Regions from separate parts of the Paenibacillus sp. J22P165 genome, predicted to be linked through region 3. Evidence: riboswitches for the same ligand, from Rfam matches in the RefSeq annotation. Region 3 holds a riboswitch; each other region holds the start of a gene.
The links. Region 3 has a riboswitch for cyclic di-GMP ahead of AC58QM_RS14830 (diguanylate cyclase domain-containing protein). Riboswitches for the same ligand answer to the same signal wherever they lie in the genome.
Positions count from the first base shown of each region.

Region 1: linked by a shared signal. The riboswitch ahead of AC58QM_RS33765 (PilZ domain-containing protein) and the one ahead of AC58QM_RS14830 (diguanylate cyclase domain-containing protein) in region 3 are both predicted to bind cyclic di-GMP.
Region 2: linked by a shared signal. The riboswitch ahead of AC58QM_RS08990 (hypothetical protein) and the one ahead of AC58QM_RS14830 (diguanylate cyclase domain-containing protein) in region 3 are both predicted to bind cyclic di-GMP.

Region 1 is NZ_JCAUAP010000023.1:47,957-50,228, reverse strand. Features, by position in the region: gene AC58QM_RS33775 (DUF1648 domain-containing protein) at 1-380, shown strand, start outside; gene tadA (tRNA adenosine(34) deaminase TadA) at 389-847, opposite strand; cyclic di-GMP riboswitch class I at 1,102-1,188, shown strand; gene AC58QM_RS33765 (PilZ domain-containing protein) at 1,314-2,048, shown strand; gene ychF (redox-regulated ATPase YchF) at 2,127-2,272, shown strand, end outside.
Region 2 is NZ_JCAUAP010000003.1:291,660-293,931, reverse strand. Features, by position in the region: gene AC58QM_RS08995 (MDR family MFS transporter) at 1-941, shown strand, start outside; cyclic di-GMP riboswitch class I at 1,057-1,150, shown strand; gene AC58QM_RS08990 (hypothetical protein) at 1,270-1,575, shown strand; gene AC58QM_RS08985 (exopolyphosphatase) at 1,724-2,272, shown strand, end outside.
Region 3 is NZ_JCAUAP010000005.1:478,371-480,642, forward strand. Features, by position in the region: partial or broken gene AC58QM_RS14825 (malate:quinone oxidoreductase) at 1-889, opposite strand, end outside; cyclic di-GMP riboswitch class I at 1,388-1,480, shown strand; gene AC58QM_RS14830 (diguanylate cyclase domain-containing protein) at 1,549-2,272, shown strand, end outside.

The DNA.
Region 1 (2,272 bases), on a different contig from region 3:
TGCCTGAGCGGATTCCGCTACATTTTAACGGAAAAGGCGAAGTTGATGGTTGGGGGAACAAAATAAGCTTAATTGTCTTACCCCTCATAGGCATAATCATCTACATTGGTTTGACCTTTCTTAGCAAGGTGCCGCACATATATAATTATCCAGCCCCAATTACACCTCAGAATGCCCTTGGTCAATACCAGAATGCGCGTTTATTTATGAACAGTTTAAAAGCGGTGATTGTGATTCTATTTGGTTTTATTGAATGGTCGGTTATCCAAAGTGCTAAGGCAGGCAACGCTGATCTCAACTGGTGGGCGTTTGGCTTCATTTTACTGCTACTGTTTGGCACGATCATCTTTTTCATCGTACGTTCGATACAATTAAAGTAAGGGAGGAATCAAGCTTTTCCCCGTAGTTTTCGAAAAAACTGCGTTAACATCGTTGAACATTCCTCTTGCAAAACGCCACTAACCACATCGACACGATGATTGAATCGGTCCTCCTGCAGTAAGTTCATCAACGTTCCAGCGCAGCCAGCCTTTGGATCCACTGTTCCATAAATCACTTGCGGTATTCGTGCTTGTACTATGGCACCTGCGCACATCGGACAAGGTTCCAGCGTCACATAAAGCTGGCAGTCGAGAAGGCGCCAGGCTTGCAGATGCTCGCTTGCCTGTTTAATGGCAATCATCTCTGCATGTGCGAGAGGATCTAGGGTTGTTTCGCGTAAATTATAGCCGCGGCCAATGATTTGACCTTGATGGACGACGACTGCGCCTATCGGTACTTCACGGATGGCTTCGGCTTTAAGCGCCTCACCAATCGCTTCTTGCATCCAGGGGATATGTTGATCCACAGGGGGACACCTCGCAATAATAGTTTATCCACATGTGCATAAAAATCCGAACAAATATTCGTTGTTAACAAGCTGTGGATAACAATGTGGATAACTTATAAACCTGTGGATATTCATTCCACTACACATTCATACAATAAAAACATCGCCCATGCAAGGATTTTAGTTGAAAGAAATATCCAGGCTACGTATAATGGTGGTAATAGTGGGTCTTTTAGACCATAAATAACGACTAAATTGAATAGCATAGCAGGGTTCGACAATAGCAAACTTGTTGAAAAGCAAGGACGCAAAGCTGAGGGTCTACGGTTCTAAGGAACTATGGCAGCCTGGTTACCGAAAATCGATGCTTTTTTTTGATTAAGGTGATAGGCTGCTCCCTTCTATATGGAAGAGGGGCAGTCTATTTTGTGCGTAATTGTTCTGTGGAATCCATTCGTCCGTAGAGGGAGAGGTGAAGGTGAGCATGGCGATGAATCAGGATGCTTTGAAACGGTATGGGAGCAAAGAAGGATTTGATGCGGAAGTATTGATCGATTGTAGAGCTGTTTTGGCGAAGGATGATTTTGTGTCAACAGGTATTCTTACCTATGCACAAGGAGATATCATGGAGATCGAGCTGCCGGAATATGAAGTATTTCAGCTTGGAGATAAAGCTAAAATGACGTTGTACACCAAATCGGGTCTCTTCGTCCTTCATACGACAGTCGTGGCTAGAGAGCCTGGTTCGCTCATTGTGATTAATCCGCCGGAGAACCGAAAGAAGTTTTCGGAGAAACGGGAGTTCCCGCGGGTGAATGTGAAAAACATAGGACAAATTTTTGGGTTTCAGAATATCCAACAGAAAGAACAGTATCAGCTTGAACAAGCCATTGAGATTTCAATTAAAAATATTTCGATGAATGGACTTGGTTTCACGATTAACGATAGTTCTATGATTGATGCTATTTTACATAAAAAATGCCAGTTACAAGTACAGCTCGATTTAGGCTTCGAAATGCCTTGTATGTTGGAAATTATAAGGAAAGAAAAGCAAGAGGGCAGCTACTATTACGGTGCTAGCTTCGAGAGTGTTCCTGCGGAACAAAGCAATGCGCTGCGCGGTTTTATTCTGCGAAATCAGATCCAAACCTACTTCGAACAGAAGCGGGATGAAGAGTACAAAAAAGCAATGGAAAAAAAGTCTGGAGCTAATCAATAGCTAGCAGGCTTTTTTTTGCCCTCCAAGTACTATATAATAAGAAGGATGATCTTCGAAAATTAAGGAGTTGTAACGACAATGGCTTTGAAAGCAGGTATCGTCGGTCTACCGAACGTAGGAAAATCGACATTGTTTAATGCAATTACACAGGCGGGGGCAGAATCTGCAAATTATCCGTTCTGTACGATCGATCCGAATGTTGGGGTAGTAGAAGTACCAGACGA
Region 2 (2,272 bases), on a different contig from region 3:
GGTTCGGCGTCGTGAAATTACCAGTCCTATTTATGCTGCTTAATATGTTAAATGGTCTTTGCCGCTCGTTCTATGAGCCTGTGTCGCAAGCCTTAATGGCAGATCTTACAGAGCTATCCAAGAGGCGGCAGGTATTTTCACTTCGGTACATGGCCATTAACATCGGTGTGGCAGTAGGTCCATTACTGGGAGCCTTCTTTGCAACAATGAATGGTGCTTTGCCTTTCTTGCTAACGGGTATTATCTATTTAATTTATGGCATCACATTGTACGCTCTACTTATCAAGTTCGGCATTAAGAAAATTGAAGGCGAGAAGAAAGCGATTGTGACTTTCAGTTCTGCATGGGGAGTCATTCGTAAGGATGTGACCTTCCGTCTGTACATTGTCGGGGGCATTATTGGGGCAATTGGCTACTCTCAAGTTATGGTCACGTTGTCGCAGTACCTGCAGAGGGATTTTGCTGATGGTGTCAAAATGTTTGCGATTCTCATGAGCGCCAATGCCATTGTCGTTATTGTTATGCAGATACCGCTTGGGAAATGGGCGGAGAAGTATTCGCCATTAACAGCGATTGTCGTAGGGAATCTGATGTTCGCTTTAGGGGATGTCGGTTTTGCTTTCTCACACACACTCATTTGGCTCATTATTTCAATGGCTATTTTCACATTCGGTGAAATTCTAAATTATCCAGCAGCGAACATGTTAATCGATAAGCTTGCGCCGGAAAATATGCGTGGAACTTACTACGGTGCTCAAACGTTAACGAACCTCGGTCATTTTATGGGGCCATGGATTGGCGGTTTCTTACTGGTGTCCTATGGAGGTCAAACGCTCTTCCTTGCAATCGCAATTTTATCTTTGCTGGGGTCCATTTTCTATTGGAAAGGCACAAAACGTCATAATTCGGTAAAAATATCGTCGAAAATGCAAACATTTTGATGGATTTCGTAAAAATAGTTCCTCCGAACTATTCGAATTCAAATCGTCATCCCTTATCCTTGAGAGTATAGGATGTCTCGTGTTATCGCTTCATCTAATTAGTTTCTGTACGTCATCTCGATAAAGGCAAAGCTGGCGAAAGCCAGCGACGCAAAGCTACAGGGGCTTTACTTCTCCTGAAAAGGACAAGCAGCCAGCCAGCCGCCGAACGATTGGGAATTCACATTAGAACCCCTCTAGTCGGTTCACTACGGTGGGGTTTTTTCTCTGTCATAGCGAAGCAAATGAAAACCAATGGAACAAGTTGAACAAAGGAGGCCCTAGCGGCATGAAATCGGAAGAGCAATTGCAGGAGGAACAAAAAGTAACATCATTATGCGGTAACCATGTTGCACGTTTGGTGCCATCCACGGATGGACCTAAACTCATGATTAACCGAGAAGAATATGCCTTGAACGAAGCTTGTTGGGATGTCGAAATGTTTCATGGAAGAAACAATAGCATTCTCATTTTCTACTGGAAAGGCGAAGTTAAGCTGTCAGTGAAAATGCCCCCAATGGCTCAAATCGAAGGTTTTTTAACTAGACTATTTCAATGCCTGTCCTCCAAATTGAGAGCGGTTCAACCTATCTAGGTGAATCGTTCTTTTTTTTGTTCATTTCAAAATGAAGACATGAGGATGGCAAGTGATTTTCTCATTGTCACATATCGACACTAGCTGATATAATATGATCATCATAATTCGTAGTTCTTAAGAACTATCTCAAAAGGGGATGCATGGCATGAGATTGATCACACGTTCCGATTTCGATGGTTTAGTATGCGCGATGCTCTTCAAACAATTAAACATGGTGGATGAAATGAAGTTCGTCCATCCCAAAGATATGCAGGACGGTCTTATTGAAGTGAATGAGCAGGATATTTTGGCCAATGTGCCGTATGTCCCAGGCTGCGGATTATGGTTTGATCATCATACAAGTGAGCTGACACGGTTAGGTGAATCCGTAACGTTTAAAGGCGAAACGCGGATCGCGCCAAGCGCTGCGCGGGTAGTCTATGATTACTATGGTGGCAAAGAAACTTTCGGAGATATTGACGATATTATGCAAGGTGTGGACAAGGCAGACTCTGCTCAGTTCAGCAAAGAAGATATTTTGAACCCGAGCGGTTGGGATTTACTTTCTTTTATTATGGATGCTCGTACAGGACTTGGACGTTATCGGGATTATCGGATCAGCAATTATCAGTTAATGGAGGATCTTGTTGCTCATTGTGCCACGAAAACCATAAGCGAAATTATGGAGCTGCCAGATGTTAAGGAACGTGTATCT
Region 3 (2,272 bases):
GCTGTGCGACAACACTTGGATTATTACACACCATGAATATTCCGCTAACTGGGAAGCCTCCAATATTTCGGCCTTCAGGAATACCGGACTTTTGCAGAAGATGCAGGCTTCCACCTCCACCACCGATAAATACAAATTTAGCCGTATGGCGCTCAACACTGCCGCTGTTGATATTGCGTATTTTCAATTCCCACGAGCCATCGCCAGTACGTCTTAGATTATCAACACTGTGTTTATATTTAATATCAACGTTCTTCTTCTGTAAATGTTCAAATAGTATACGCGTTAAAGCGCCAAAGTTAACGTCCGTACCGGAGTCAATTTTGGTTGCCGCGATTGGTTCATTCGATGGACGATCCTTGATAATAAGTGGAATCCATTCCATTAATTTCTTGGGATCATCAGAGAATTCCATTCCTTTGAACAAGGAGTTGTTCGACATGGCTTCATAACGTTTTCTTAAAAACGATACATTTTGATTCCCAAGAACCATACTCATATGAGGCAGTGGCATGATAAAGTCCTGAGGATCTTGGATAAGCTTGCTGTTTACAAGATAGGACCAAAACTGCATAGAATGCTGAAACTGTTCATTAATTTGGATAGCTTTACTTATATCTACAGATCCGTCTGATTTCTCAGACGTGTAGTTAAGCTCGCACAGTGCCGCGTGGCCTGTACCCGCATTATTCCATTCGTTAGAGCTTTCCTCACCAGCATTTTCAAGTTTCTCAAAGACTTTAATTTCCCATTCCGGCACTAATTCTTTCAGCAGTGTACCTAAAGTCGCACTCATGATGCCAGCACCAATCAAAATGACGTCTGTTTTAGTTTGTCTGTTGCTCATTTTTACCATCCTTATACCCTGAAGTTTGCAGAAAAGATAAAGGCGCGCCTGCTTAAGCGTTACAGCAAGCCAGGTCGCGGCCTAATGAGACACCTTTTCCAGATCATTAATAAGCCAAACGAAAATTATTACTTACTATTATATGATAGTTATAAGCCATACGACAAGAAGTGCGTTGAAGAAGTCTTACAATAGTCATTATTAGGTGCAAATTACTTCCAATCATGCCATCTTCTTTATCCTGCTCCTGATATTGCTAATCCATCCATTGACTTTCCTTCTTCTAACCGCCATGTCAAAAACTACAGAGATATCTACGCCTTGCAGCACTGGCCCTAAGGTTAACACAAGGCTTTATCTGATGAATCGTGCCATTTCCTTGTATTTTACCTATAAAGTAAATAAATGGGTCAACTTTACCTTTCTTTATCGAATTCGACAAAAGCCCGCAATTATCGCTATATACAGTTATTTTTTCCCTACTCTATAATGATTAAATAGTAATAGATTTAGTGGGTATTATGCCTCTATGTGACGATCAAATTGAAAAGGCAAATCATCGGAAACGATGAGACGCAAAGCCATGGCCTAACGCATTCCTTACCCGAATGCTATGGTTGACAGGTTGCCGAATAAAAAGGGATGATCCTTTATTCGGGATGATCCTTTTTTTATTCTGGGAAACGGGTAGGAGGGCTCTCATGCATCATTCGCTATCGGAAAGTTATAATTATGTCCTAGTTCTGCTTTCTTTTGTTATTGCGTTGCTTGCGTCTTACACGGCTTTAAATTTAGCTCGGAAGGTGTCCAATTCAGTCGGATGGCACCAGAAAAGCTGGATTCTGTGTAGTGCCCTTGTCATGGGTGTAGGCATATGGTCTATGCATTTCATCGCGATGCTGGCTTATCATTTGCCTAGTGGCATCACGTATCATATATCAATCGTCAGTATCTCTGTTCTTGTGGCGGTCGGTGGGGCACTAATTGGTCTCCTCGTCGCCTTTCAAGCAGGCTCGATTCGTTCCAGCTTCCTTATTGGGGGTACCATCATGGGACTCGCGATCAGTGGCATGCATTATATCGGTATGGCAGCTCTACAAAATGTGACGATTCAATACAAGCCCGTACCGTTCATACTATCCATTATAATTGCCATCTTCGCTTCCATCACAGCACTCTATTTCTTTTTTAAACGCAACCATCAGAGACTGTTAATGAGCACTTTGATTATGGGTGCCGCAATTACTGGCATGCATTATATGGGCATGGTAGCTGCTGTCATGTCGTTCCCTACGGAAACCCATTCTCATAGTGGCAATGCGATAAATATGGACTTCTACGTCGTAGCTATGTACGTGGCCTTCGGAGCCTTGCTCATCTTTGCAATCAGTTTCATTAGTTCTTTATCCGTAGATCGACGACTAT